DNA from 4 places in the Pseudomonas tohonis genome. Region 1 is predicted to be linked to each of the others. Evidence: riboswitches for the same ligand, from Rfam matches in the RefSeq annotation. Region 1 holds a riboswitch; each other region holds the start of a gene.
The links. Region 1 has a riboswitch for cobalamin ahead of btuB (TonB-dependent vitamin B12 receptor). Riboswitches for the same ligand answer to the same signal wherever they lie in the genome.

Region 1 (7,003 bases):
CAGCAAATTAGCGAGCAAACCTCAAGTCAGGACTGACTTGCCATGCCCGCATTGCACCGTCTTGCCCTCATCGCGCTGCTCGCCCTCCTCGGTGCCTGCTCCAGCCATGCGCCGGCTCCCGCTCCCGTCTACACCCCGCCCGTGGTCCAGGCGCCGTCCTCGCCAGCGGCCGATGACGTGCTGTTCCGTGCACTCGGTCTGGTGGGCACCCCCTATCGCTACGGTGGCAACACCCCGGACAGCGGCTTCGACTGCAGCGGCCTGATCGGCTACGTCTACCGCGACGCCGCCGGCATCAGCCTGCCGCGTTCCACCCGCGAGCTCATCGCCATGCGCGTGCCGACTATCGGCATGAACGCCCTGCAGAGCGGTGACCTGGTGTTCGTCGCCACCAACGGCGGCGGCCAGGTCAGCCACGCCGGCATCTACGTGGGCGAGGGCCGCTTCGTCCACGCGCCCTCCAGTGGCGGAACGGTGCGCCTCGACAGCCTGTCCAACAGCTACTGGCAGAAAAGCTACCTGAACGCCAAGCGCGTGCTGCTCGATTCGCACCTGGCGAGCACGCCCTGAGAGGCTGCATGACCACCCGGACGCTCAACCTTGACGACGACCTCTACCGCTACCTGATCGACGTCTCCCTGCGCGAGACGCCGTTGCTCGCGCGCCTGCGCGAGGAAACCGCGCTGCTGCCCACCGCGCGCTGGCAGATCGCCCCCGAGCAGGGCCAGTTCATGGCCATGCTGGTGCGGCTCACCGGAGCGCGACGCATCCTGGAAGTCGGCACCTTCACCGGCTACAGCGCCCTGGTGATGGCCGAGGCGATGCCGGCGGACGGCCGCATCCTCTGCTGCGACCTGCCCGGCGACTACAACGCCGTCGCCCGGCGCTACTGGCAGGAGGCGGGCGTCGAGGACTGCATCGACCTGCACCTGGCCCCCGCCCTGGAAACCCTCGGCCGCCTGGAGCAGGAAGGGCAGTCCGGCAGCTTCGACCTGATCTTCATCGACGCCGACAAGGCCAACTACCCCGCCTACCTGGAGCACGCCCTGGCCCTGGTGCGCAGCGGTGGGCTGGTGCTGTTCGACAACGTGCTGTGGAGCGGCCGCGTGCTGGAGGCCAACCCCGACAGCGCCGACACCCGCGCCATCCAGGCCCTGAACCGCGCGCTCAAGACCGATGCCCGCATCGACCTCTCGCTGCTCCCCATCGGCGACGGGCTGACCCTCTGCCGCAAGCGCTGAGCCCATGGCCGAGCCCATCCGCCTGCCACCCCAGCCGGACGCCTGCGAGCTCTGCCGGCGCGCCGCGCCCCTGACCCGCCACCACCTGATCCCAAAGGCGCTGCACAGCAAGACCTACGTGCAGAAACGCTTCGCCCGCAGCGAGCGCATCACCGCCACCCTCTGGGTCTGCCGTCCCTGCCACAACCAGATCCACCGCCTGTTCAGCGAAAAGGAACTGGCGCTGACCTACAACACCCGCGAGGCGCTGATGTCCGACGAGCGCCTGCGCACCTTCGTCGACTGGCTGGCGGGCAAGCCGGCGGGGTTCGAACCGAGGCATTGAGCGGCGTCAAGCCGCCTTAGCCATCACCTCGCACTCCTCCGCGCAGCGCTGGCAGGCTTGCGCGCATTCCTGGCAGTGGTCGTGGTCGTGCTTGGCGCATTCCTCGGCGCAGGCCTGGCAGGCGATGGCGCAGAGGCGGCAGATCTCGTCGGCCAGGGGGCTGTCGCGGGCCATCAGCAGGGCGGCGAGGCGGCACAGGTCGGCGCAGTCGCGGTCGGTGCGGATGCACAGCGCCATGTGCGCGGCGTCTTCCTCGCGCAGGCAGGAGGCGGCGCAGTGTTCACAGGCGATGGCGCAGGCGTTGCAGGCCTGGATGCAGGAGGCATAGCGTTCGCGGATCATCGGAAGTCTCCTCATGGAGTGGGTCCTGTTGAGTGGACGCAGGCCCGCGGCCATCGGTTCGACCCTTTTTTCCGCCTGCCGCCCGTCGATTGACCCTGACCACAGCGGCCACTAAGCTGCGCGCCTTGCATCAGGTGCCCCGCGGCCATGCCGCCGGGGTGAAACAGGGAAGCCGGTCCATTCTCCCGAAGAATCCGGCGCTGCCCCCGCAACGGTAGGCGAGTCATCCACCGCATCCAGCCACTGTGCCCCGGCATGGGAAGGCGCGGTCGGGGAACCGACGGTTCCACTCGCAAGCCCGGAGACCGGCCTGGTGTGACTGCGCATGGGATCGCCCCATGCATCACCCCAGGAGGTCGCGCGGGTGGCGCGACGGAGACCGATCTTGAACCGAAACGCTTCCCCGAGGCCGGCGCTGCTGGCTGTTCTCGGCATCTCGTGCATTTCCCCGCTGGCCGCAGCCCCCCTCGAACTCGACGAGCAGGTAGTCACGGCCACCCGCAGCGAGCAGCCCGTGCGCGCCAGCCTGGCCGCCACCACCGTGATCGACCGCGAGGCCATCGAGCGCAGCCAGGCCAGCTCGTTGCCGGAACTGCTGCGCAAGGTGCCGGGCGTCACCCTCAGCAACAACGGCGGCCCGGGCAAGAACACCACGCTGTTCATGCGTGGCAGCGAATCCGACCACGTGCTGGTGCTGGTCGATGGCGTGAAGATCGGCTCCGTCAGCGCCGGTCTGGCGGCCTTCCAGGACCTGCCGGTGGAGCTGATCGAGCGCATCGAAGTGGTCCGTGGCCCGCGCTCCAGCCTCTACGGCTCCGAAGCCATCGGCGGGGTGATCCAGATCTTCACCCGCAAGGGGCATGGCGAGGGCGCGGCCAAGCCCTGGTTCTCCGCCGGCTACGGCACCCATGACAGCTATCAGGGCAGCGCCGGGGTGGCCGGTGGCGACGAGCAGGCCTGGTACAACCTCGGCGTCAGCAGCCAGGACACCGACGGCATCAACTCCCGCCGCCAGGGCAGCAACTACTACGAGCCCGACGCCGACGGCTACCGCAACCTGTCCGGCACCCTCAACGCCGGTGTGCAACTCGGTGGGCTGGCGGTGGACGGCACGCTGATGCGCGCCAAGGCCCATAACGACTACGACGACATCGACAACGGTGGTTACCTGCATCCCCTCGGCGGCCACGGCGCCAACGCCGACAACCGCCAGGAGGTGATCGGCGGCCGCGCCCGCTTCAGCCCCCAGGACATCTGGAACATCACCCTCCGGGCCGGCCGCAGCGAGGACAAGTCCATCAGCCACACCGATGGCCTGTTCGACGCCCGCTTCGACTCCAAGCGCGACAGCGCTTCCTGGCTCAACGACCTGACCCTCGCCGAAGGCCATGTGCTGACCCTGGGCTACGACTGGCAGCGCGACCAGGTCAGCAGCTCCACCGCCTTCGAGCAGGATTCGCGCCGCAACCAGGGCTGGTTCGCCCAGTACCTGGGGCAGGCCGGCCAGCAGGACTGGCAGCTGTCGCTGCGCCGTGACGACAACGAACAGTTCGGCACCCACGACACCGGCAGCGCCGCCTGGGGCTATGCGCTCAGCGACGCGTTGCGCTTCAGCCTCGGCTACGGCACCGCCTTCAAGGCGCCCAGCTTCAACGAGCTGTACTACCCCGGCTACGGCAACCCGGGCCTGGATGCGGAAACCTCCGAGAGCTTCGAGGCCGCGCTCACCGGGGAGCACGACTGGGGCCACTGGTCGATCAACGCCTACCGCACCCATGTCGACGACCTGATCGCCTACGACTCCACCCTCGGCCCGTACGGCGGCCCCAACAACATCGGCAAGGCCCGCATCGACGGGCTCGAACTGGTGCTGGGCAGCCAATGGCTGGGCTGGGACTGGAGCGCCAACGCCACCTTCATCGACGCCGAGAACCGCGACCACGGCAGCAACGCCGGCAACGAACTGCCGCGTCGCCCGCAGCAGAGCTTCAACCTCGACCTCGACCGGCGCATCGGCCGCTTCGGCCTGGGCGCCACGTTGCACGCCGAAGGCCGCAGCTACGACGATTTGGCCAACCGCAACCAGGTGGCCGGCTACGCCACCCTCGACCTGCGCGGCGAGTACTGGCTGACCGAGGAATGGCGCCTGCAGGCCAAGGTCACCAACCTGCTGGATGCCGACTACGAAACCGCGCTGGACTACAACCAGCCCGGGCAGGCAGTGTTCTTCAGCGTCCGCTACCAAGCCCTCTGACAGGAGCCCCCATGACCGAATCCATCGAACGCGATGCCCGCCACAAGGCGCGCATGCAGCGCAAGAAAGCCCTGATCGACGAGAAGATCGCCCAGGCCCAGGACGAGTACGGCCTGTTGCTGGTGCACACCGGCAATGGCAAGGGCAAGAGCAGCTCGGCCTTCGGCATGGTCGCCCGCGCCCTCGGGCACGGGGTGAAGGTGGGGGTGGTGCAGTTCATCAAGGGCGGCATGTCCACCGGCGAGGAAGCCTTCTTCCGCCGCTTCCCGGACGAGGTCGCCTACCACGTGATGGGCGAGGGCTACACCTGGGACACCCAGGACCGCCAGCGCGACATCGAGAAGGCGCAGCAGGCCTGGGCCGTCGCGGCGCAGCTGCTCAACGACCCGCAGGTCGGCCTGGTGGTGCTGGACGAGCTGAACATCGCCCTCAAGCACGGCTACCTGGACCTGGAGACCGTGCTCCGCGACATCGAATCGCGCCCCGAGCTGCAGCACGTGGTCGCCACCGGCCGTGGTGCGCCCCAGGGCCTGATCGACGCCGCCGACACCGTCACCGAGATGAGTCTGGTCAAGCACGCGTTCAAATCCGGGGTGAAGGCGCAGAAAGGGGTGGAATTCTGAGCACCTCCACGCGCCATTGCCCGGCCCTGCTGATCGCCGCGCCGGCGTCCGGCCAGGGCAAGACCACCGTCACCGCCGCCCTGGCGCGCCTGCATGCCCGCCAGGGCAAGCGCGTGCGGGTGTTCAAGTGCGGGCCGGATTTCCTCGATCCGATGATCCTCGCCCGCGCCTCCGGCGCACCGGTGTACCAGCTGGACCTGTGGATGATCGGCGAGGCGGAGAGCCGCCGCCTGCTCTGGGAAGCCGCCGCCGAGGCCGACCTGATCCTCATCGAGGGCGTGATGGGCCTGTTCGACGGCTCGCCCTCGGCCGCCGACCTGGCGCGCTGCTTCGGCGTGCCGGTGATGGCGGTGATCAACGGCGCCGCCATGGCCCAGACCTTCGGCGCCCTGGCCGTGGGCCTCGCCACCTACCAGCCGGGCCTGCCGTTCTCCGGCGTGCTCGGCAACCGGGTCGGCAGCCAGCGTCACAGCGACCTGATCCGCGACAGCCTGCCGGACTGGATCCGCTGGTACGGCTCCCTGCCGCGCAGCGCCGAGGTCGAGCTGCCCAGCCGCCACCTGGGGCTGGTGCAGGCCGAGGAGCTGGCCGACCTGGACGCACGCCTGGACGCCGCCGCCGATGCCCTGGCCGCCAGCGCCTCGGTGGAGCTGCCGCCGGCCGTGGCCTTCGAGGCGCCGGCCGCCCAGGCGCTGCGACCGACCCTGGAAGGCGTGCGCATCGGCGTCGCCCGCGACACCTCCTTCGCCTTCACCTACCAGGCCAACCTCGACCTGCTGCGCGCCCTCGGTGCCGAGCTGCGGTTCTTCTCGCCACTGACCGACGCCGCCCTGCCCGAGGTGGACAGCCTCTACCTGCCCGGCGGCTACCCCGAGCTGCACCTGGCGCCGCTGGCGGAAAACCGCGCCATGGCCGAGGCGGTCCGTGCCCACCATCAGGCCGGCAAGCCGATCCTCGCCGAGTGCGGCGGCATGCTCTACCTGCTCGATGCACTCACCGACGCCGAGGGCGCGCGCGCCGAACTGGTCGGCCTGCTGCCCGGCAGCGCGGTGATGCAGAAGCGCCTGGTGGCCCTGGCCCTGCAGGAGGTCGAGCTGCCCGGCGGTGCGTTGCGTGGCCACACCTACCACCATTCGCGCCTCGACTCGCCGCTGCAGCCGCTGGCGCGCGGCACCTGCCCGAACGACAAGCCGGTGGCCGAGGCGGTGTTCCGCACCGGCCGCCTCACCGCGTCGTACATCCACTTCTACCTGCCGTCCAATCCCGCTGCGGCGGCGGAGCTCCTGCGCCCATGACCGACAACGCCTTCAGCCCCGAGGAACGCGCCGCCGTCTACCGCGCCATCGCCGAGCGCCGCGACATGCGCCACTTCAGCGGCGGCGAGGTGGCCCCCGAGCTGCTCGCGCGCGTGCTGGAGGCGGCGCACCAGGCGCCCAGCGTCGGCCTGATGCAGCCCTGGCGCTTCATCCGCGTCACCGAGCCGGCGCTGCGCGAGGACATCCACGGCCTGGTGGAAGCGGAGCGGGTGCGCACCGCCGAGGCCCTGGGCGAGCGCTCCGACGAATTCATGCGGCTGAAGGTCGAAGGCATCCGCGACTGCGCCGAGCTGCTGGTCGCCGCGCTGATGGATGGGCGCGAGGCGCATGTCTTCGGGCGACGCACGCTGCCGGAAATGGATATGGCGTCGCTGGCCTGCGCGATTCAGAATCTCTGGCTCGCCGCCCGTGCCGAAGGCCTGGGCCTGGGCTGGGTCTCGCTGTTCGACCCGCAGGCCCTGGCCGACCTGCTCGGCATGCCGCCCGGAAGCAAGCCCCTGGCGGTGCTCTGCCTGGGCCCGGTCGAGGCCTTCTACCCGGCGCCGATGCTGGCGCTGGAAGGCTGGGCGCAACCGCGTCCGTTGTCCGAACTGCTGTTCGAGAACCAGTGGGGAAACAAGGAATGAGCCTGGGCATGCTGACATTGGCCGCCGTGGTGCTGGACGCCGTCTTCGGCGAGCCGCGCCGCTGGCACCCGCTGGTGGCCTTCGGTGACTGGGCCAAGCGCCTGGAGCAGCGCTTCAACCCGGGCGGCCGTGGTTGGCGCAGCCATGGCGTCAGTGCCTGGGTGATCGCCGTGCTGCCGTTGACCCTGGCGGCCTGGTGGCTGTCCGAGCTGCCCTGGGTCGGCACCCTGGTGGGCGTGGTCGCGCTCTATGCCGCCATCGGCCTGCGCAGCCTCA
Region 2 (7,003 bases), 370 kb from region 1:
TTCGGCGTGATGTTCATGGTCTTCGCCACCGCACCGCTGGGCCTGATCGGCGCCGTGCCGACCCTGCTGCTGTTCGACCAGCCCTTCGGCTTCAACGCCATCCTCGGGCTGATCGGCATCGGCGGCATCCTCATGCGCAACACGCTGATCTTCACCGACCAGATCCGCCAGAACCGCGAGGCCGGCCAGGAGGTGCGCGAGGCCATCATCGAAGCCACGGTGCGCCGCGCCCGCCCGGTGGTGCTCACCGCCCTGGCGGCGGCGCTGGCCTTCATCCCGCTGACACTCTCGGTGTTCTGGTCGTCCCTGGCCTTCGTGCTGATCGGCGGCGTGCTGGTCGGCACCCTGCTAACCCTGCTGTTCCTGCCCGCGCTGTGCACCCTGGTGCTCTCGCGCAAGCCCCGTCGCTCCCAGGAGGACGCCCCCATGGACGCCACCCGACGCTCCGGCCTGTTGCTGACCCTGCTCATCGTCCTCTGCGGCCTGGGCGAGATTTCCACCCAGATGCTGCTGCCCAGCCTCGCCGCCATCGAGCACACCCTGGCGGCCGGCCCCGGTTCGTCCCTGGTGGCGCTTTCGGTATTCGTCGGTGCCTTCGGCGTCGGCCAGCTGTTCTTCGGCCCGCTGTCGGACCGCATCGGCCGCAAGCCGGTGCTGCTCGCGGGGGTTGCCACCTACGTGCTGGCCTCGCTGTGGATGGCCTTCGCCCATTCCATGCCGGAGTTCATCGCCGGGCGCGCCCTGCAGGGCCTCGGCGCCTGTGCGGCGCTGGTGGTGGCACGGGCCATCGTGCGCGACGTGTGGCGCGAGAAGGCCGGCCCGATCATGGCCCTCACCGTGATCGGCATGCTCTGCACCATCATGCTCTCGCCGGTCATCGGCGGGCTGATCGCCACCCGGTTCGGCTCATGGCGCGCCGTCGTGGTGGCCACGGTGATCATCGGCATCCTCGCCCTGCTCGCCTGCGCCCTGCTCTACCGGGAGAGCAACCAGGCCCGCGACCCGCTCGCCGGCCGCATCGCCACCCTCGCCGGCAACTACCGCGCCCTGCTCAGGGGCGCCGAAGTGCGCGCCTTCTCCTTCGCCATCGCCGGCACCTATGGCGCCATGTTCTGCGTGATCGCCGGTTCCTCGCGGGTGTTCGTCGGCCAGCTCGGCCTGAGCCCCACCCAGTACGGGCTGGTCTTCGGCGGCATCGTCTCCGGGTTGATCGCCGGGGCCATCCTCAGCAACCGCCTCATCCTGAAATGGGGCCCGGCGCGCCTGGTGGGCATGGGCACCGCGCTGGTGGCCACCGGCGCCGTGCTCACCCTCGCCATCCTGCTCGCCGCCGGCCCCTCGGTGCCGGGCCTGCTGCTGCCGCAGGTGCTGCTCACCCTCGGCGCCGGCATGGTGCTGCCCGGCTCGGTGGCCGGTGCGGTGATCCCCAACCCGACCCGCGCGGGGCTCGCCGCCGGCTTCATCGGCTTCGCCCAGATGGCCGGCGCCACGCTCTCGGGCCTGCTGCTCAGCGCGCTGCAGAACGACAGCGCGCTGCCGATGATCGGCCTCAACGTCACCTTCGCCCTCGCCGCCTTCGGCCTGTTCCGCCTGGCCCGTGCGCACCAGGCACGGGCCGTGGCCCTGGCGACGGACTGAAGGCGATTCGCGAGCAGAGCTCGCTCCTGCGGGAAGCATCACGACCGTGGGAGCGAATTCATTCGCGATCGAGCGCAGCGAGGCCCAACGCGGCGGTGTCAGGCCGGCACCGTCGCCTTCATCGACTCGCGCTCGGAGAAGGCGGCGAAGAAGCGTTCCAACCCCGGGTGGCCCTGGCGCCAGCCGAGGTGGGAGAGGCGGAAGTCGAGGTAGCCGAGCGCGCAAGCCACGGCGATCTGGGCAATGTCCACCGGCCCCTGGAGTTCGCTGGCGATGGCTTCCAGGGCATCCAGCGCGCGGTGGATCTTGCCCAGCTGGCCGTCCTTCCAGTCCTGCCACTGCAGCGCCTCGGGGCGGATGGCGCCCTCGTAGCGCACCAGCAGCGCGGCATCCATCAGGCCGTCGGCCAGGGCCGCGCGGGTCAGGCAGGTCCAGCGCTCGGCGCCGTGGGGGAAGAAGGCGTCGCCGCTCTGCAGGGCATCGAGGTATTCGCAGATGACGCGGCTGTCGAACAGCGCCTCGCCCTCGGCGGTGATCAGCACCGGGATCTTGCCCAGCGGGTTGGCGCGGTTGACCTCGGCGTTCTCCTTGATCGGCAGCACGGCGGTGTCGAGCATCTCGATGCCTGCCGCCAGGCCGGCTTCCAGCGCCAGCACCCGGACCTTGCGAGCGAAGGGGGACGCCCCTGCGTAGATCAGTTTCATGTCTTCAATGCTCCTGTTCGCGGGCCGGCCCAATGCCGGCGCCCGCTGTCGTTGCAACTGGACCCCCACCGGCGGCGCCGGTAGCATCCCCGCCCATCGCGCCCGGGAGCTGCCCATGGTCATCGACAGGAAAATCAAACTGGACTCCGCCGACATCAGACGCCTGGACGACCTGGATGTCGCGCTGGAGTTGCTGCACTTCGGCTTCCGCGGCCTCACCGTGGACGCCGACGCCTACCTGGAAACCCTCGGCCTGTCGCGCGTCCACCACCGCATCCTCTACGCCATCCGGCGCGTCGAAGGCATCAACGTCGGCGAACTGGCCGCCCTCCTCGGCATCAGCAAGCAGGCGCTGCACCGCCCGCTGACCCACCTCCTGGAACGCGCCCTGGTGACCCAGCAGCGCGACCCGGAACAGCACCGCTACAAGCGCCTCCTGCTCAGCACGGCAGGCCATGACGTGGAACACCGCGCCACCGACCTGGAGCGCCGGGTCATCCGCGCCGCGTTGGACACCACCGACGCCGACGGCCGGGTCGCCTGGCACTCGGTCATGCAGTCCCTGGCCGCCCGCCTCGACTGATCAACCCGCCGTGGTGATGCGTTCGCGCACCACGATGCACTTGGCCAGCGGCCGGATCAATGCCTCGGTGGCCTCTTCCCAGGGCACCACGCTGGGGCTCACCAGCATCGGGTCGCAATGCCCCTGCTCCACCAGCTCCAGCACCCTGGGGATGTGCGGGCGCACGCTGCAGGCGCCGACCGACAGGGTGACGTCGCGCATGTACATGCCGAACAGCGGGATGGCCGGGTCCTCGAAGATGATGCCGATGCACGAGCAATGCCCGCCCGGCGCCAGCGCCAGCAGGCCGGTACGCAGCGCCTGCGGGTCGCGGGTGGCGGACACCACCAGGTCGTAGCGCTCGTTCAGCGCGCCATCGGCGCCGTTGCGCAGGGTCGCGCCGCTGCGCACGGCCAACTCGTCGCGGTAGCCGTCGCCATCCAGGTAATCCACCTCGGCCGCCCCGGCGGCGCGGGCCATCTGCACCGCGAGGATGCCCAGGCTCTCGGTGCCGCCCACCACCAGCACTTTCGCCTCCTCCCGTGTGGCCAGCGGGCGGCTGGCAGCCACCCAGGCATCGGTGAGGTTGTCGCTGGCGCTGGCCACGGCCACCGGGTCCAGCCCCGGGGGCAGCGGCACCAGCATGGCGTCGGCGAAAGGCACCCGCACCACCTCGGAGAACAGCCCGCCCCAGTGCCCGCCCGCCGGCACGCCATAGGCCGCATGCCGGGCGACGCCGGTGCAGGCCGTGCTGCGCCCCGCCAGGCACTGGCGACAGGTGCCGCAGGCGATCTTCCAGGGCACCGAGACCAGGTCGCCACGCTTGACCGTGCCCACCTGCGCGCCCACTTCGAGCACCTCCGCCACGCACTCGTGGCCCAGGGCGAAGGGCGGCTTGAACGGCGTGAGGCCGGCGATCAGGCGCCGGTCGAGGTCGCAGGAGGCCGAGGCGATGGGCCGCACCAGCGCCGCCAGCGGCGAATCCAGCAGGGGCGACGGCGCGTCCTCCCAGGCGAGGCGTCCCGCCCCTTTGACGATGAGTTCGCGCATGGCTCAGTCCCTCACGCTGAAGGTGGTGGTGGCACGGGCGCAGAGCTTGCCGCTGGCGTCGACCACCTGCGCATCGCAGATCGCCAGGCTGCGGGTGCGCTCCACCACCCAACCCTCGACGCGGTAGAGCTCGCCAGCCTTGAGCGGGCGCAGGTACTTCACCCCGAGGTCCACCGTCGCGTACTGCGCATCGCCCGGCAGGGTGGAGAACAGCGCGAGGCCGGCGGCACCGTCCAGGCAGGTGGCGGTGAAGCCGCCGTGCACTGTCCTGGCCGGGTTGAGGTGGCGCACATCGGGCCGAGCCTCGATGAAGATGCGCCCGGGCTCCACGTCCACCGCCATCATCCCCATGGTCTCGCCGATGGCAGGTGCGGGCAGCTTGCCGGCGATCACCGCCTGGAGGATCTGCAGGCCGGAGGGAGGGGTTCTGTTCGGGGTATCGGTCATCTCGGGGCTCCTGGCTCTGCCGGGGTCGGCGAGCGGTTTCGGGGGGATGGTCAGCCCCCACCGGGCCAGCGCGAGGGAATCGCCCTGCAGCCCGTGGACGGACGATACGTGAGCGCAGAATCTCAAATCAACATTGTTGATATGACAAAGAAGAAGGCATTCCGGCAACGCCGTTAAGGCTCTGGAATGGGGGTTTGCGCCATCCCGCGCACCACTTCGGCGTTGACGCCCGGGCGCGCGGATGGTCATATGCCCGCCGTTCCAGGTGTCCCACGCCGTCGTGCGTGGGGTGAAACGGGAAGCCGGTGCGTCCATCAGGACCAGTCCGGCGCTGCCCCCGCAACGGTAAGCGAGCGCTGCATTCGATACGCCACTGTGCCCACGGCATGGGAAGGCGAATGCGGCGTGATCCTCGCAAGCCCGGAGACCGGCCTGGAACATCGATAGGCAAACCCGCGGTGGGCGGGCACGGGCCGGTTTCTCGCACGGGTGCACGCGCCCGCGCGCGCCTTTGCATTCCCTCCGGGCTCCATTCATTCCTGACGTGATAGGAACGACATGACCCGTACCCTCAGCTCCAACGCTCCGGCGAGCGCCGCCCTCGGCCTGCTCGCGCTGTCCATCTCCTTCTCCCTGCACGCCGACGACGGCACCCTGGCGCTACCGGCCACCGCCGTCACCGGCCAGGCGGACGACACCGCCATCCGCCTCGACACGCCCGTGCCCGCCGGCTCGCGCCTGGGCCTGTCCGCCCTGGAAACCCCGGCCAGCACCAGCGCCATCAGCGGTGACGAGGTGCGCGCACGCAACAACGCCACCGTGCAGGACGCCGTGACCCGCAGCCCCGGCATCACCCACATCGGCACCCCCGGCAACGGCGGCACCGCCCTCTCGGCCCGGGGCTTCACCGGCCACGCCTCGGTGATGCAGCTGTACGACGGCACGCGCTTCTACACCGGCATGGGCACCACCACCTTCCCCACCGACCCGTGGATGGTGGAACGCATCGACGTGATCCGTGGCCCGGCCTCGGTGCTCTACGGCGAAGGCGCCACGGGCGCGGTGATCAACGTGGTGCCGAAGAAGCCCTTCGACGGCGAGATCCGCAACCGCCTGCGCCTGGGCTATGGCTCCGACGACCGCCAGCAGATGGCCCTGGACAGCGGCGGCTCGCTCACCGACACCCTGAGCTACCGCCTCAACCTCAACCGCGAGGCCAGCCACGGCTGGATCGACCGGGGCGACTCGAAGAACCTCGGCCTCAGCGCCGCCCTGCGCTGGCAGGCCAGCGACGAGCTGGCCTTCACCCTGGCCCACGACCAGGGCGACCTGCAGCCGATGAACTACTTCGGCACGCCGCTGATCAACGGCCACCTGTGGGGCAGCCTGAAAGACAGGAACTACAACCTGCACAACGCCGAGCTGCACTACAACGACCAGTGGACCCGGCTCACCGCCGACTGGACGCCCAGCGAAGGCTTCAGCGCCAGCAACCAGCTCTACCACATCAAGAGCCGCCGCTACTGGCGCAACGCCGAGGCCTACACCTGGGACGCCGGCCGGGGCCAGCTGGAGCGTGCCGAGCAGCTGCGCATCAAGCACGAGCAGGAGCAGATCGGCGACCGCCAGACCTTCACCTTCGACCATGCGTTGTTCGGCCTCGACAGCCGCACCCTGGTGGGCGGCGAGTTCAACCGCATCCGCTTCGACCTGCTGAACAACGCGCCCTACACCGACATCGGCGGCGACTATGTCGACCCGTGGAACCCGGCCCCCGGCTACTACCAGAGCGCCTCGGCCTACCGCCCGCACTCGCGCAGCGAAACCCGCACCGCCGCCCTGTTCGCCGAGAACCGCACCCAACTGGGCGAGCGCTGGTCCGTGGTCACCGGCCTGCGCCGCGACCAGAACCACATCGACCGCAGCGACCTGCGCGCCAACAGCCGCAGCGACCGCAGCATCCAGGGCGGCAACTGGCGCGCCGGCCTGGTCTTCGCCGCCACCCCGCAGCTGTCCTTCTACGGCCAGTACTCCACCAGCGAGGACGGCGTCAGCAACCTCATCACCCTCAGCCCCACCCAGCAGCAGATGGACCTGACCGAGTCGAAGCAGACCGAGTTCGGCCTCAAGCAGCAGTTCTGGGACGGGCGCGGCGAGTGGACCCTGGCCGCCTACCACATCGTCAAGAAGAAGCTGCTCTCCCGCGAATCGGTGACCCGCCCCACCCAGCAGATCGGCCAGCAATCCTCCGACGGCCTGGAGGCGACCCTGGAACTGGCCCTGGCGCAGGGCTGGCACGTCTCGGCCAACGCCTCGCTGCTGCGCGCCGAATACGACGACTTCAACGAATCCGTCGGCGGCCAGCTCGTCTCCCGGTCCGGCAACCGCCCCACCGACGTGCCACGGCGCACCGCCAACCTCTGGGTGAGCAAGGCGCTCGGCCATGACCTGGACGCCGGCCTCGGCGCGCGCTACGTCGACGCCCGTTACGCCAACGCCGCTAACACCGTCAACGTGCCCGGCTACACCGTGCTCGACGCCAACCTCGGCTGGCAGGTACTGCCCGACACACGCCTGGGGCTGGAGCTGAACAACCTGCTGG
Region 3 (7,003 bases), 3.2 Mb from region 1:
CATCGGCGACATGGCGTTCCACCGAGCGCAGGGAAATGCCCATGCGCTCGGCCACCTGGGCGTGGGTCAGGCCCTCGCACTGGGCCAGCAGGAAGGCGGTGCGCACCTTCGGCTTCAGGCCATCGAGCAGGCGCGCGATGCTCTCCAGCAGCTCGAGGATCAGCTCGCGCTCCTCCAGGCTCGGCGTCGCCGCTTCGGGCAGCAGGGCGAGGGACTCCCTGTAGGCGCGCTCCAGTTCCTCGCGGCGCCAGTGGTCGATCACTAGCCCCCGCGCGATGGTGCGCAGGAAGGCGCGCGGGGTGGCGATCTCCAGCTGCTCGCGGCGGGCGAGCAGGCGCAGGAAGGTGTCCTGCGCCAGGTCGGCGGCATCGGCGGCGTTGCCGAGGCGGCCGCGCAGCCAGTTCTTCAGCCAGCCGTGATGGTCGCTGTAGAGGCGTTGCACGCTGAGGTGGGACGACGGCATGGGGTCACCGAAGAATCGGTAGCAAATGAAAATTAGTCGCATTTTCTTGATGCGCGCGGGGATTTGCAACGTCGGCGTGCAGGAAAGGGGCGGCCGGTCATGCCGAACCGCCCGTCCCCGTCGGCCCCTGCCAGGCGCGGGTGTCGCCTCAGCGATACCAGCGCGGCGTGTACACCCAGTCCTGGCCGTCGGGGCGGGGAATGCGCCGGGTGAGGGACGAGCCGATGATCACCAGGGTGCGCATGTCCACCTGCTCCGGGCGCAGCTCGCCGAGGCTGGTGAGGGTCAGCGCTTCCGCCGGGCGACCGATGTCACGGCCCAGCACGACCACGGTTTCCGGGCGGCGGTGGCGCGCGACGATTTCCAGGGCGCGCGCCAGCTGCCAGGGGCGCGCCCTGGAGATGGGGTTGTAGAAGGCCATGGCCAGGTCGGCGGCGCCGGCGTGGTCCAGGCGCTGCTCGATCACTTCCCAGGGCTTGAGGTTGTCCGAGAGCGAGATCAGGCAGAAATCGTGGCCCAGGGGGGCGCCGGCCTTGGCGGCGGTGGCCAGGGCGGCGGAGACGCCGGGGAACACCTGCAGCTCCACCTGCAGCCAGCGTGGGTCGCGGTTGTCGTCCAGGGCTTCGAGCACGGCGGCGGCCATGGCGAACACGCCCGGGTCGCCCGAGGACACCACCACCACCCGACGGCCGCTGGCGGCCAGCTCGAAGGCGTGGCGGGCGCGTTGCAGTTCCTCGCGGTTGTCGGTGCAGTGCAGCACCTGCTCCGGGCGGAAGGGCCCGGCCATGCGGATGTAGGTTTCGTAGCCCAGCAGGTCCTCGGCCTCGTCCAGGGCGCGGCGGGTGGCCGGCACCATGAACTCGGCGGCGCCCGGGCCCAGGCCCACCACCGTCAGGCGGCCACGGCGCCGGCCGATGCGCTCCACCTCCAGCGGCTGCGCGGCGCGGTACAGGCGGATGCCCGAAAGGTGCTGGTGCAGGGGCGGCAGCGCCGTCTCGTCGACCACGAAGCGCAGCGGCACGCCGAGTTCGTCGGCGCAGCTGGCCAGCGCGGCATCGGTCATGCGTGCGGGGGCGGCCAACAGGCAGGCGAGGGCGCCACTGGCCAGCCCGGCGGTGGCCAGGGCCTGGCGCACGCCGGCTGCATCCGCATCACCGTCGATGCGCGCAGCCACCACGCGGGGGTGGATCAGCAGCTCGTCGCGGGCGTCCACGCGCTGCTCGGCGGTGACATGGATGACCCGCCGGGCCTGATCCGCCAGGGGCAGGTTGGCCGCCTCCAGCCAGGGCGCCTCGCCCTCGACGCGGACGGACTCGCCGCCCAGCAGGTCGGAGACGAAGCGCTTGCCCTGCTCGATATCGGCCAGGGCATAACCCGCTGGCGGTTCCAGCAGGCAGGTGCCGAAGCGCAGCTCGCCGCTGGTGGTGATGGCCGGGGCCACTTCCAGCTGCGCGGCGATCTCGCGGGCCATGCGGTTGACCCCGCCGAGCCCGCCCAGCAGCGGCACCACGGCGCTGCCGTCCTCGGCCACCGCCAGCACCGGCGGCTCGGCGCCCTTGCCGGCCAGCTGCGCGGCAAGGCTGCGGATGAGTATGCCGGCCGCGCACAGGGCGATGATCGGCCTGTCGTCGCGGTAGAGCCCGCGCAAGGTCTCGCCGAACTCGGCGTAGGTCGCGTCGGCACCCTCGACGCGCCCGGCCAGGCCGAGCACGCGTGCCTGTGGATAAAGCGCCTGGATGCGCCGGGCGACGGGCAGGCCGCCGCTGCCGAGCAGCAGGATGGCCGGGGCCTTGCGTGGGTCCATCAGCCTCTCCACTTCTGGCCGGGGACCAGGATCATCGAGAAGTAGGGCGAGGCCATCGGGTCCACCTCATGCAGCGGCAGGATGCGCTGGTTGCTCATGGTGGCGCGCTCCACGTAATGGGCGCGGCCGTCCAGGCCCAGCTCGCCGAGCACCCGGCGCACCTTGTCGAAGTTGCGCCCGAGCTTCATCACCACCGCCGCCTCGGCGTCCGCCAGGCGCGCCTTCAGTTCATCCTCCGGCAGCACGCCGGAGAGCACCGACAGGCTCTGGTTGCGGTACACCAGCGGCAGGCCGAGCACCGCGGCGCTGCCCAGCATGGAGCACACGCCCGGCACCACCTCGGCTTCGTAGCGCCCGGCCAGGCGGTCGTGCAGGTACATGTAGGAGCCGTAGAAGAACGGGTCGCCCTCGCAGATCACCGCCACGTCGCGCCCGGCCTCCAGGTGCTGGGCGACCTGCTCGGCGGCGGTGTCGTAGAAGTCGCTGATCACATCCTCGTAGGACAGCGGCGGCTCCAGCTTCTCGGTGGTCACCGGGTAGACCAGCGGCATGCGCTGCTGCGACTCCACCAGGTGCTGCTCGATGATGCCGAAGGCATTGCCGCCCTGGCCCAGGTTGGCCTTCGCCTTGGCCACGAAGTAGCCGACCACCGGGGCCGACTGCAGCAGGCGCAGGGCCTTGAGGGTGATCAGCTCGGGGTCGCCGGGGCCGACGCCCAGGCCGATCAGGCGGCCCTTGCCGGCGCGTTCCTGTGCACCCATCACTCCACCTCCGTGGCCAGGGCGTTGATCGCCGCTGCGGCCATCGCGCTGCCGCCACGGCGCCCGCGCACGATCACGTAGGGCACGCCACGGCTGTCGGCGGCGAGCATGTCCTTGGATTCCGCCGCGCCGACGAAGCCCACCGGGAAGCCGAGGATCAGCGCCGGCTTCGGCGCGCCGGCGTCGAGCATCTCCAGCAGGTAGAAGAGCGCGGTGGGGGCATTGCCGATCACCACCACGCTGCCTTCCAGGCGTTCCCGCCAGTGTTCCAGGGCCACCGCCGAGCGGGTGTTGCCCAGCGTGCGGGCGAGCTCCGGCACGCTGGCGTCGTTGAGGGTGCAGATCACCTCGTTGTTCGCCGGCAGGCGCGCACGGGTCACGCCCTCGGCCACCATGCGCGCGTCGCAGAGGATCGGCGCGCCGGCGGCGATGGCCGCGCGGCCGGCGGCACCGGCGCCGGGGGAGAAGCGCAGGTCCTGCACCACGTCGACCATGCCGCAGGCGTGGATCACGCGCACGGCGAGCTTCTCCAGGTCCGGCGGGATGGCGGAGAGGTCCGCCTCGGCGCGGATGATGGAGAAGGAATGGCGATAGATCTCCTGACCATCGCGGATGTAATCGATCATTCGGTGGAGCTCCAGCTGTCAGGCGCGGCGGCCAGCCAGGCGGCCGCCGCGTGTATGTCCAGGTCGCGCGCCAGCGGGCGGCCGAAGCCACCGGCGCCGTCGTCGCGTCGATAGAGGTCGTAGTGGCCGTCGCCCGTGGCCAGCAGGGTCAGCGGCGCCACATGGGCGGCGGCGCAGGAGCGCGGGCAGCCGCACAGGTGCACCCGCGCGCCGTCGGGCAGTGTGGCGGCGAGGGTCAGGGCGTCGGCCTTGGTGTCGGCCAGGCCCTTGGCGCAGCCGGCCGACCCGGTGCAGGCCTGGAGGCGCGCCAGTGGCGCGTCGGCCTCGGTGCACAGGCCCAGGGCGGCGAGCCCGGCCAGCAGCGGGGCGGTTTCCCGTTCCGGCACGTTGGGCAGCAGCACGGATTGCCAGGGCGTCACGTGCAGGCTGCCGTCGCCGTGGCGCCGGGCCAGTTCGGCGAGGGCCAGCAACTGGCCCGCCTGCAGGCGCCCCAGGGGCGGGAGTGCGCCGACCAGCCACAGCCCGGCCTGCGCCTGCGGCAGCACGCCGATGGGGCGCAGGTCGGTGGCGGCGCGGCGCCAGCCACCGGCGTCCAGCAGGGGGAAGGGCAGGCGCTGGCGCAGCTCGGCCAGCAGCTGATCGGCGCCGAGGCTGCCGAGCAGGTCGCGCATGCGCGCCTGCTGCGGCGCGGCCCGTTCGAGGAAGAGCTCGAGCAGCGCTTCCACCAGGGCCGGCACCCGGGCGCCGGGCACCGCCGCCAGGGCGGGCGGGTCGCTGGCCTCCCGGGGCGGACAGCCGGCCAGGCCAAAGGCGAACAGGCCGTCCTTGCCGGGCTCCATGGCGGCCAGCCAGATGTCGTTGGGGTGGTCGAGCATCGCCAGGCCCTCGCCGCCGTCCAGCAGCAGGGCGAACTTGGGCGAGAGCGCGTGGAAGCGCGGGTTGTCCTCCAGCAGGGCCAGCAGGCGCGTGGCCAGCGGACGGACGTCCTGCAGCGCGCTCGGGTCGAGCCCGGCGGCGGGGCTGACCATCAGGTTGCGCACATCGTCCGCACCCGGCGTCGCGGCGCCCAGGCCGATGGCCAGCAGCTCGGCGATCAGCGCCTGTTCGCGGCCCGGATGCACGCCACGGATCTGCAGGTTGGCGCGGTTGGTGGCCTCCAGCACGCCGCCGGAATACCCGTGGGCGGCCAGCGCCAGGGCCTCGGCGGCACCGGCTTGCAGGCGGCCGCAGGGCAGCTTGATGCGGCAGATGCCGCCGTCCTTCGCCGGGACGATGCGCAGCAGCCCCGGGCAGGCCGAGGGGCGGACGGATGGAGCGCTGGAGGGAGCGTGGTTCACCGTGGTCACCGGGTCAGTTGCCGCGGCGACCGTGTCCCCCCGCAAGGGAACCCTGGCACCGAGACACCCCGCTCGATGCGTGCACACGCGACTGGTGTCACCGGCAGGTCTCCTGGCTGGCAGGTCGGTATCCGTCGCGGCCTTCCCGGTTTCCCAGTGGCACGGATCGCGAGGACTCGCTGCATACAGTTGCGGGGGCAGCCACGGCTTTGACCGTGTTCCCTCTTAGGCCGGGCGCAGTGGGCGCTCCGGCAACCGGTGAAGGGCGCTATTATGCCCGCTTTGCACGGCTGTGGGATGCGGCTGGTTGTCGGATGCCCAATGGACGCGGCACGGTCGGATACGAGGAAAACTGCATGCAGCCCTGGCTGACGCTGGTGGGGATAGGCGAGGACGGCTACGCCGGCCTGGGCAAGGCCGCGCGCCATGCCCTGCTGGCCGCCGAGGAGGTGGTGGGCGCGCCGCGCCAGCTGGAATTGCTGCCCCGCTGCATCCGCGCCCGGCGCAGCGCCTGGCCCAGCCCCTTCACCCTGGAGCCGTTGCTGCAGCGTCGTGGCGCGCCGGTGTGCGTGCTGGCCAGCGGCGACCCGATGCTGTTCGGCGTGGGGGCCAGCCTTGCACGGCAGCTGCCCGCCGAGGAGCTGCGCGTACTGCCGGCCCCCTCGTCCGCCTCCCTCGCCGCCGCGCGCCTGGGCTGGCCGTTGCAGGACGCCACGCTGGTCTCCCTGGTGGCGCGTCCGTTGGCGGCGCTCAACCTGCATCTGCATGACGGCGCCCGCCTGCTGGTGCTGAGCAATGACGGCGACAGCCCTGCCGCCATCGCCGCGCTGCTGGCCGAGAGGGGCTTCGGGCCCAGCGCCATGACCGTGCTGGAACACCTGGGCGGCCCGGCCGAACGGCGCATCGACGGCGTCGCCGGCGACTGGTCCGCCACCCGGGTCGCGGCCCTCAACCTGGTCGCCATCGACTGCCGTGCCGGCGAGCAGGCCCGCCACCTGCCGCTGACCTGCGGCCTGCCGGACGACGCCTACCGCCACGACGGCCAACTGACCAAGCGCGACGTGCGCGCCATCACCCTCGCGCGCCTGGCGCCGCGACCGGGGCAACTGCTCTGGGACGTGGGTGCCGGCAGCGGCTCCATCGGCATCGAGTGGATGCGTGCCCACCCGGGCTGCCGTGCCATCGCCGTCGAGGCCGACGAAGGCCGCCAGGGGCATATCCGCCACAACCGCGACGCCCTCGGCGTGCCCGGCCTGCAACTGGTGGCCGGCCAGGCCCCCGCCGCACTCGATGGCCTGCCCGCGCCCGATGCGGTGTTCATCGGCGGCGGCGTCACCGAGCCCGGCGTGCTGGAGCAGTGCTGGGGCCGGCTCAAGCCCGGCGGCCGCCTGGTGGCCAACGCCGTGACCCTGCAGAGCGAGGCGGTGCTGGTGGCCTTCCGCGACGCCCATGGCGGCGAGCTGACCCGCATCGCCATCGCCCAGGCCCAGCCCCTGGGTGGCTTCGACACCTGGCGCTCGGCATTGCCCATCACCCTCCTCGAGGTGGTGAAGCATGCGTAGCTGGGTGCCGAGCGCAGCGGGGCCCAGCGCTGCCGAGCCTTGCCCTGTGCGAGCCCGCCATGCGTGACGAAACCCCCGAGCAACCCGCGCCCCTGCGCAGCGGCTACACCACCGGCAGCTGCGCCACCGCCACCAGCCTGGCAGCGGCGCGCCTGCTGCTGGCCGGGGTGGCGAGCGACGCGGTGGAGATCGTCCTGCCCAAGGGCCAGCAGGTGCTGATGCGCCTGGAGTTCTGCCGCTCGATCGACGGCGGTGCCGAGGCCGGCACGCTCAAGGATGCCGGCGACGACCCGGACGTGACCCACGGTGCGCTGATCTACGCCCAGGTGCGCCTGGCCGACGAGCCCGGGGTGCGCTTCCACGCCGGCCCCGGCGTCGGCACCGTGACCAGGCCGGGCCTGACCCTGGCGGTGGGCGAACCGGCGATCAACCCGGTGCCGCGGCAGATGA
Region 4 (7,003 bases), 3.2 Mb from region 1:
GCCGTGGCGCTTCATGCCGGCGATCCACTTGGGATTGGCGGCGCGCGAGCGCACCACGCGGCCCAGCTCTTCCTTCAGCGAGCGGATGCGCGGCAGGTCCGGCTGGCTGTGGTCGCCGTGGTAGCTGGCGACCCTGTCGCCGCGCAGGGTCTCGGCGGCGGCGAGCATGCCGCCCTGGAACTGGTAGTAGTCATTGGAATCGAGGATGTCGTGCTCGCGGTTGTCCTGGTTCTGCAGCACCGCCTGCAAACGCTCCAGGCGCTGGGCGAAGCGGGCTCGCGCGGGCGTGCCGGCATCCTGCGCGCCGTAGGCGTAGCCGCCCCAGTTCAAATACACCTCGGCCAGTTCGGCGCGGTCCTGCCACTGGCGCTCCTCGATGGCACCCTGCACGCCGGCACCGTAGGCACCGGGCTGGGCGCCGAAGATGCGCCAGCCGGCCTGCAGCCGGGCATCGTCCGTCCCCAGCCCCTCGGCGGCCAGGCGGGCGCTTTCCAGCTTCACCCGGGCGGCCAGGGGGTTCATGTCCTCCGGCTCGTCCAGCTCGGCGACCGCCTGCACGGCGGCGTCGAACAGGCGGATGAGGTTGGCGAAGGCGTCACGGAAGAAGCCCGATACCCGCAGCGTCACGTCCACCCGGGGACGGTCGAGCAGGGACAGCGGCAGAATCTCGAAGTCTTCCACTCGCTGGCTGCCGGCCTGCCACACCGGGCGCACGCCCATCAGCGCCAGGGCCTGGGCGATGTCGTCGCCACCGGTGCGCATGGTGGCGGTGCCCCAGACGGAAAGGCCGAGCTGGCGCAGGTGGTCGCCGTGATCCTGCAGGTGGCGCTCCAGCAGCAGGCTGGCGGACTGGAAGCCCAGGCGCCAGGCGGTGGGCGTGGGCAGGTTGCGCACGTCCAGGGTGAAGAAGTTGCGCCCGGTGGGCAGGGTGTCGAGACGCCCGCGACTGGGCGCGCCGCTGGGGCCGGGCAGTACGAAGCGGCCTTCCAGCGCGGCCAGCACGCCGCCGATCTCGGCGGGGCCGCAGGCGTCCAGGGTCGGGGCGACGACCTGGCGCAGGCTGTGGATGACCAGGTCGCTGGCGGGGCCCACCGACGGGTGATCGGTCGCCCGGATCATCGCCAGGGCCAGCAGCTCCAGGCGCTCGCGGGTGTCGCCATTGCTGCGCCAGGGTTCCTCGCTGACCGCTTCCAGCATTGTCGGGCGCGGGCCTTCCCAGGGCTCGGCCCAGTTGCAGTCCAGCGGGTCGCGCCCCAGCTCGAGGTCGGCGGCGAGCGCACGCAGCAGGCTGGCGTTGGCGCCCCTGCCATCGCCCCGGGGGATGCGCACCAGGGACAGCAGGGTGTCGTCGCGCAGGCTGCCGGCGGGGGATTCGCCGAACACGTGCAGGCCATCGCGGATCTGCGACTCCTTGAGGTCGCAGAGGTAGGCGTCCAGTTGCGGCAGCCAGCTTTCCGGGTCGTCGCTGATGACAAGGTTCAGCTCGCGGTCCAGCGCGGTGGCCTTCACCAGTTCGAGGATCTCGCCCCGCAGCTGCACGGCGCGGCGGGGGTCCAGCAGGGAGGCGTCGTAGTACTCGTCGGCCAGGCGTTCGAGGTCGCGCAGTGGGCCGTAGTTCTCGGCGCGGGTCAGCGGCGGCATCAGGTGGTCGATGATCACCGCCTGGGCGCGGCGCTTGGCCTGGGCGCCTTCGCCGGGGTCGTTGACGATGAAGGGGTAGATGTTCGGCAGCGGGCCCATGACCGCGTCCGGCCAGCATTCGGCGCAAAGGCCGACGCCCTTGCCCGGCAGCCATTCGAGGTTGCCGTGCTTGCCGACGTGCACCAGCGCGTCGGCGCCGAACACCTCGCGCAGCCAGAAATAGAAGGCCAGGTAGCCGTGGGGCGGCACCAGCGCCGCATCGTGGTAGATGGCGGCCGGGTCCAGCTGGTAGCCGCGCGCCGGCTGGATGCCGACGAAGGCGAGGCCGAAGCGCAGGCCGGCGATCATCATGCGCCCTGAGCGGAACATCGGGTCCTGCTGCGGCTCGCCCCAGCGCTCGCGCACGGCCCGCTGGTTGGCCTGGGGCAGGCGCGCGAAGCACGCGAGGTAGTCGTCCAGGGCCAGGCTCTGGGCGCAGGGGCGCGCGTCGAGGCTGTCGAGGTCGTTGCTGACGCCGCCCAGCAGGCTGTGGATAAGTGCCGTGCCGTTCTCCGGCAGGCCGGCCAGCGGGTACCCCTCGGCTTCCAGGGCGCGGAGGATGTTCAGCGCGGCGGCCGGGGTGTCCAGGCCCACGCCGTTGCCGATGCGACCGTCGCGGGTGGGGTAGTTGGCGAGGATCAGCGCCACGCGCTTGTCGGCGTTGGCCTTGCGCGCCAGCAGCAGCCAGCGGCGCGCCAGTTCGGCGACGAAGTCCATGCGTTCGAGGTGGGGCAGGTAGCAGACCACGTCGCTCTGGCTGCGCTCGCTGCGCCAGGCCAGGCCCTTGAAGCTGATGGGGCGGGTGATGATGCGCCCGTCCAGCTCCGGCAAGGCGATGTGCATGGCCAGGTCGCGCGGGCCGAGGCCTTGCGGGTTCTCTTCCCAGAGCGGCTGGTTGTCCAGCGAGCAGATGGCCTGCAGCACCGGCACGTCGCGGCGGAAGGGGCGCTGGCCGGGCGTGTCGGGGTTGGACTGGGCGAAGCCGGTGGTATTGATGATCAGCTCGGCATCGACGGCGTCCAGCCAGTCCTCGACCACGGCCAGGCACTCGGCTTCCTTGAGGCTGGCCACCGCGATGGGCAGCGGGTTGATGCCGACGGCGGCCAGGCGCTCGCAGAAGGTGTCGATGAAGGCGGTGTTCGCCGCCTGCAGATGGGTACGGTAGAACAGCAGCGCCACCACCGGCTGGCCGTCCCGCCAGTCGGCACGCCAGTGTTCGAGGCGGGCGGGGCGCTGGTGCGGGTGGTGCACCGCGACCCGGGGCAGGGCGCTGGGCGCCTGCCAGGGGTAGTCGCGCCCCAGGCAGCGGGAGGCGAGGCAGGCGAACAGTTGCCGGGCGTTGTCCAGGCCGCCCTGGCGCAGGTACTGCCAGTAGCGCTCGGCGTCCTCCGCCGGGACCGTGCACAGGCGGGCCAGCTCCGGGTCGGGACGGTCGTCGCCGGGCACCAGGATCAGCTGCGTGCCGCGCTCGGCCAGGGCCACCAGTTGCTCGATGCCGTAGCGCCAGTAGCCGACGCCGCCGTGCACGGAGATGAGGATGACCCTGGCGTGCTGCAGCACCTCGTCGACGTAGAGGTCCACCGAGGCGTGGTTCTGCAGCTGCATGGGGTTGGCCAGGCGCAGGCTCGGGTAGTCCTGCGGCAGCTCGCGGGCGGCCTCGGCCAGCAGCGCCAGGTGCGAATCACCGCTGCAGAGGATCACCAGTTCGGCGGGCGTCTGGGCCAGGTGGGCGATGCCGTCGTCGGGGACGAAGCCGCCGGGTTGGGTGCGCAGCAGGTGCATGGCTCGGGCCTTGGCAGGGGGGAGCGGCCCTCTCCCGGTCGGGAGAGGAGCCGGTTCGGCGGTTACGCCAGGGCGGTGCGCAGTTCGTTGGCGATGGTGGCCGGGTCCAGCTCCTGGCCGATCACCACCAGGCGGGTGGCGCGGGTCTCGCCGGCCAGCCACTTGCGGTCGAAGTGCTTGTCGAAGCGCTTGCCGACGCCCTGTACCAGCAGGCGCATGGGCTTGCCGGGGATGGCGGCGAAGCCCTTGATGCGCAGCACGTCGTGGCGCTCCACCAGTTGGCCGAGGGCGGCCAGCAGGGCGGCTTCCTCTACTTCCGGCAGGTCGACGTGGAAGGAGTCGAACTCGTCGTGGTCGTGGTCCTCGTGCCCTTCGTGGTCGTGGTGGGTGGGGCGGCTGTCGATGTGCGCCTCGGCCTCGGCGTTCAGGCCCAGCAGCACGGAGAGCGGCAGCTTGCCGGCGCTGGCTTCGACGATCTTCACCGCCGGCGGCAGCTCCTCGGCCACTTCGGCGCGCACGGCGGCCAGGGCGTCGGCGTCGAGCAGGTCGGCCTTGTTGAGGATCACCAGGTCGGCGCTGGCCAGCTGGTCTTCGAAGAGTTCGTGCAGGGGCGACTCGTGGTCGAGGTTCGGGTCCTGCTTGCGCTGCTCGTCCACCTGCTCGGGGTGGGCGGCGAAGGTGCCGGCGGCCACGGCGGGGCTGTCGACCACGGTGATCACCGCGTCCACCGTGCAGGCGCTGCGGATCTCGGGCCACTGGAAGGCCTGTACCAGGGGCTTGGGCAGGGCCAGGCCGGAGGTCTCGATGAGGATCTGGTCGAGGTCGCCACGGCGGGCCACCAGTTCGCGCATCACCGGGAAGAACTCTTCCTGCACGGTGCAGCACAGGCAGCCGTTGGCCAGTTCGAAGACGCGGCCCACGGCCTCTTCCTCGGTGCAGCCGATGGAGCATTGCTTGAGGATCTCGCCGTCGATGCCCAGCTCGCCGAATTCGTTGACGATCACCGCGATGCGGCGGCCTTCGGCGTTGTCGAGCATGTGGCGGAGCAGGGTGGTCTTACCGGCACCGAGGAAGCCGGTGACGATGGTGACGGGGAGTTTGGCCAGGGTTTTCATGCGCGGCAGCCCTTCGCTGGGAGTCGATCGGATCGGCGGGCGCGCGGGACGAGGGCACGGAGGGCCCGATTCGCCACCGGATCACCCCGCCCGGTTGTCTGGAAATTCGCCGAGGCAGGTCTCCTGGCTCACAGCCTGGCGCGATGCGCCGTCCCTCCGCCTTCCCGCCCGTCGGGCAGTGGCTGTGGATAGGACCTCAGCTGTTCACAGTTGCGGGGGCAGCCACGGCTTGGCCGTGTTCCCTCTTAGCTGCGGCGCGCGGCCGCAGAACCTCGAAGGGCCGAAGGCTACGCAGGCCGGGGGCGGCGGTCAATCGCGGCGGTTGACGGCCGATCGGACTCGTGATGTCCTTGTGCGGTTTTTTCAGGTGTCTCGCGCCGTCGCGCGCGAGGTGAAACGGGAAGTCGGTGTGCCCCAGGGCGAGTCCGACGCTGCCCCCGCAACGGTAAGCGCACGTAGGGATCTGTAGGCCACTGTGTCCGGCGGACATGGGAAGGCAAACCCGCCCAGCCTCGGCTGGCGTCGCAAGCCCGGAGACCGGCCTGATCACTTTTTGGCAACCCGCGGTGGGCGGGCGCACGCCGGAAATGCGGTGCCGTCGCGGCCGCTTTCTTCGCACGCGTTCCTCTTGCCGACTCACCCGCACGCAGAGGAAGCACCATGTCCAGCAGCACCCTGAGCCATTCGGCCGCCGCCGTCCCCCTGTCCAAACGCCTGGCCATCGCCATCGGTGCCAGCCTCCTGGGCCTGTCGCTCGTGTACTTCGCCGGCTTCTCGCACATCGAGGCGGTGCACAACGCGGCCCACGACACCCGCCACAGCTCTGCCTTCCCCTGCCACTGAGGGGCGCGACCGTGATCAAGCGCATCGCCCAGACCGCCGGGTTCGCCGGCCTGTTCGCCGCCATCGTGCTGACCCTGCTGCAGAGCCTGTGGGTCACCCCGCTGATCCTCCACGCGGAGACGTTCGAGAGCTCGGCACCGGCCGAGCAGGCCGAGCACAGCCACGAGCACGCCGCCGGCACGCCCGCCCATGAGCACGATGCCGAGGCCTGGGCGCCCGCCGATGGCTGGCAGCGCACGCTGTCCACCGGTGGCGCCAACCTGGTGGTCGCGGTGGGCTTCGCCCTGCTCCTGGCCGCACTGTTCAGCCTGCGCGGCCCGACCCGCGCCTGGCAGGGCCTGCTCTGGGGCCTGGCGGGTTTCGCCACCTTCGCCCTGGCGCCGTCCCTCGGCCTGCCGCCGGAGTTGCCGGGCACCGCGGCCGCCGACCTGGCCCAGCGCCAGGTCTGGTGGGTCGGCACCGCCGCCTCCACCGCTGCCGGCCTCGCGCTGATCGCCTTCGGCCGCAGCTGGGTGCTGCGCCTCGTCGGGCTGGCGCTGCTGGTGATTCCCCACGTGGTGGGGGCGCCGCAGCCCGAGGTGCATTCGAGCCTGGCGCCGGAAGCCCTGGAGCACGAGTTCATCGCTGCCTCGCTGATCACCAACGCGCTGTTCTGGGGCGCCCTGGGCTGGGCCGCCGCCTGGCTGTACCAGCGTTCCGCGAGCCAAGACCTGGCGTGAGCCGGGCCGTGCCGTCGATCGACCCCGCGCAGGGCCCGGCCCTTCGCGGGGTCTTGCTTTTCAGGGCTGGCCGATGATCCGCGTGGCCGGCCTCGGCTGCCGGCGCGGCTGCCCGGAACACGAACTGCGCGAGCTGCTGGTCACCACCCTGGCCGAGCGCGGCCTGGCGGTCGGCGACCTGAGTGCCCTGGCCAGCGTCGACAGCAAGGCCGACGAGCCCGGGCTGCGCGCACTGGCGCTGTCCCTTCAGCTGCCCCTGGCGCTGCTGCCGGCCACCGAGTTGGTGGCCTGCGAGGGTCGGCTGTCCGGCGCCTCGGCCGTCGTCCTGCGGGAGACCGGCAGCCCCGGCGTCGCCGAAGCCGCGGCCCTGCTGCATGCCGAAACCCTGGCCGGCCGGCCTGCGCGATTGCTGGTGGATAAACGCCGCAGTGCCCGCGCCACCTGTGCGCTGGCCTGCATTCCCGAGGATGTGGATAACCCATGACGGTCTATTTCATCGGCGCCGGCCCCGGCGATCCGGAGCTCATCACGGTCAAGGGCCAGCGGTTGATCCGCAGCTGCCCGGTGATCCTCTACGCCGGTTCCCTGGTGCCGGAGGCGGTGCTCGACGGGCATCGTGCCGGGCAGGTGGTGAACACCGCCGAGCTGCACCTGGACGAGATCGTCCGCCTGCTGGCCGAGGCCCACGGGCGCGGCCAGGACGTGGCCCGCGTGCACTCCGGCGACCCGTCGCTGTACGGCGCCATCGGCGAGCAGATCCGCCACCTGCGGGCACTGGGCATTCCCTACGAGGTGGTGCCCGGCGTCACCGCCACCGCTGCTTGCGCCGCGTTGCTGGGTACCGAGCTGACCCTGCCGGACATC

Region 2: it holds a riboswitch for cobalamin, as region 1 does, so the genes downstream of both, HSX14_RS19045 (TonB-dependent receptor) here and btuB (TonB-dependent vitamin B12 receptor) in region 1, are expected to answer to the same signal.
Region 3: it holds a riboswitch for cobalamin, as region 1 does, so the genes downstream of both, cobG (precorrin-3B synthase) here and btuB (TonB-dependent vitamin B12 receptor) in region 1, are expected to answer to the same signal.
Region 4: it holds a riboswitch for cobalamin, as region 1 does, so the genes downstream of both, HSX14_RS04310 (CbtB domain-containing protein) here and btuB (TonB-dependent vitamin B12 receptor) in region 1, are expected to answer to the same signal.

The regions. Positions count from the first base shown of each region.
Region 1 is NZ_AP023189.1:4,573,843-4,580,845, reverse strand. Features, by position in the region: gene HSX14_RS20720 (C40 family peptidase) at 43-570, shown strand; gene HSX14_RS20715 (O-methyltransferase) at 579-1,241, shown strand; gene HSX14_RS20710 (hypothetical protein) at 1,246-1,566, shown strand; gene HSX14_RS20705 (four-helix bundle copper-binding protein) at 1,573-1,908, opposite strand; cobalamin riboswitch at 2,024-2,236, shown strand; gene btuB (TonB-dependent vitamin B12 receptor) at 2,294-4,162, shown strand; gene cobO (cob(I)yrinic acid a,c-diamide adenosyltransferase) at 4,174-4,785, shown strand; gene HSX14_RS20690 (cobyrinic acid a,c-diamide synthase CobB) at 4,782-6,080, shown strand; gene bluB (5,6-dimethylbenzimidazole synthase) at 6,077-6,727, shown strand; gene cbiB (adenosylcobinamide-phosphate synthase CbiB) at 6,724-7,003, shown strand, end outside.
Region 2 is NZ_AP023189.1:4,200,454-4,207,456, forward strand. Features, by position in the region: partial or broken gene HSX14_RS19015 (efflux RND transporter permease subunit) at 1-399, shown strand, start outside; gene HSX14_RS31235 (Bcr/CflA family efflux MFS transporter) at 427-1,638, shown strand; gene HSX14_RS19025 (glutathione S-transferase) at 1,737-2,342, opposite strand; gene HSX14_RS19030 (MarR family winged helix-turn-helix transcriptional regulator) at 2,341-2,925, shown strand; gene HSX14_RS19035 (zinc-dependent alcohol dehydrogenase) at 2,926-3,954, opposite strand; gene HSX14_RS19040 (PaaI family thioesterase) at 3,958-4,401, opposite strand; cobalamin riboswitch at 4,648-4,851, shown strand; gene HSX14_RS19045 (TonB-dependent receptor) at 4,960-7,003, shown strand, end outside.
Region 3 is NZ_AP023189.1:912,950-919,952, forward strand. Features, by position in the region: gene HSX14_RS04225 (sigma-70 family RNA polymerase sigma factor) at 1-463, opposite strand, end outside; gene cobJ (precorrin-3B C(17)-methyltransferase) at 612-2,267, opposite strand; gene HSX14_RS04235 (precorrin-2 C(20)-methyltransferase) at 2,267-3,028, opposite strand; gene HSX14_RS04240 (precorrin-8X methylmutase) at 3,028-3,654, opposite strand; gene cobG (precorrin-3B synthase) at 3,651-5,000, opposite strand; cobalamin riboswitch at 5,077-5,266, opposite strand; gene cbiE (precorrin-6y C5,15-methyltransferase (decarboxylating) subunit CbiE) at 5,348-6,553, shown strand; gene HSX14_RS04255 (cobalt-precorrin-5B (C(1))-methyltransferase) at 6,613-7,003, shown strand, end outside.
Region 4 is NZ_AP023189.1:928,296-935,298, forward strand. Features, by position in the region: gene cobN (cobaltochelatase subunit CobN) at 1-3,462, opposite strand, end outside; gene cobW (cobalamin biosynthesis protein CobW) at 3,525-4,577, opposite strand; cobalamin riboswitch at 4,674-4,867, opposite strand; cobalamin riboswitch at 4,926-5,137, shown strand; gene HSX14_RS04310 (CbtB domain-containing protein) at 5,238-5,420, shown strand; gene HSX14_RS04315 (CbtA family protein) at 5,432-6,139, shown strand; gene HSX14_RS04320 (cobalamin biosynthesis protein) at 6,213-6,623, shown strand; gene cobM (precorrin-4 C(11)-methyltransferase) at 6,620-7,003, shown strand, end outside.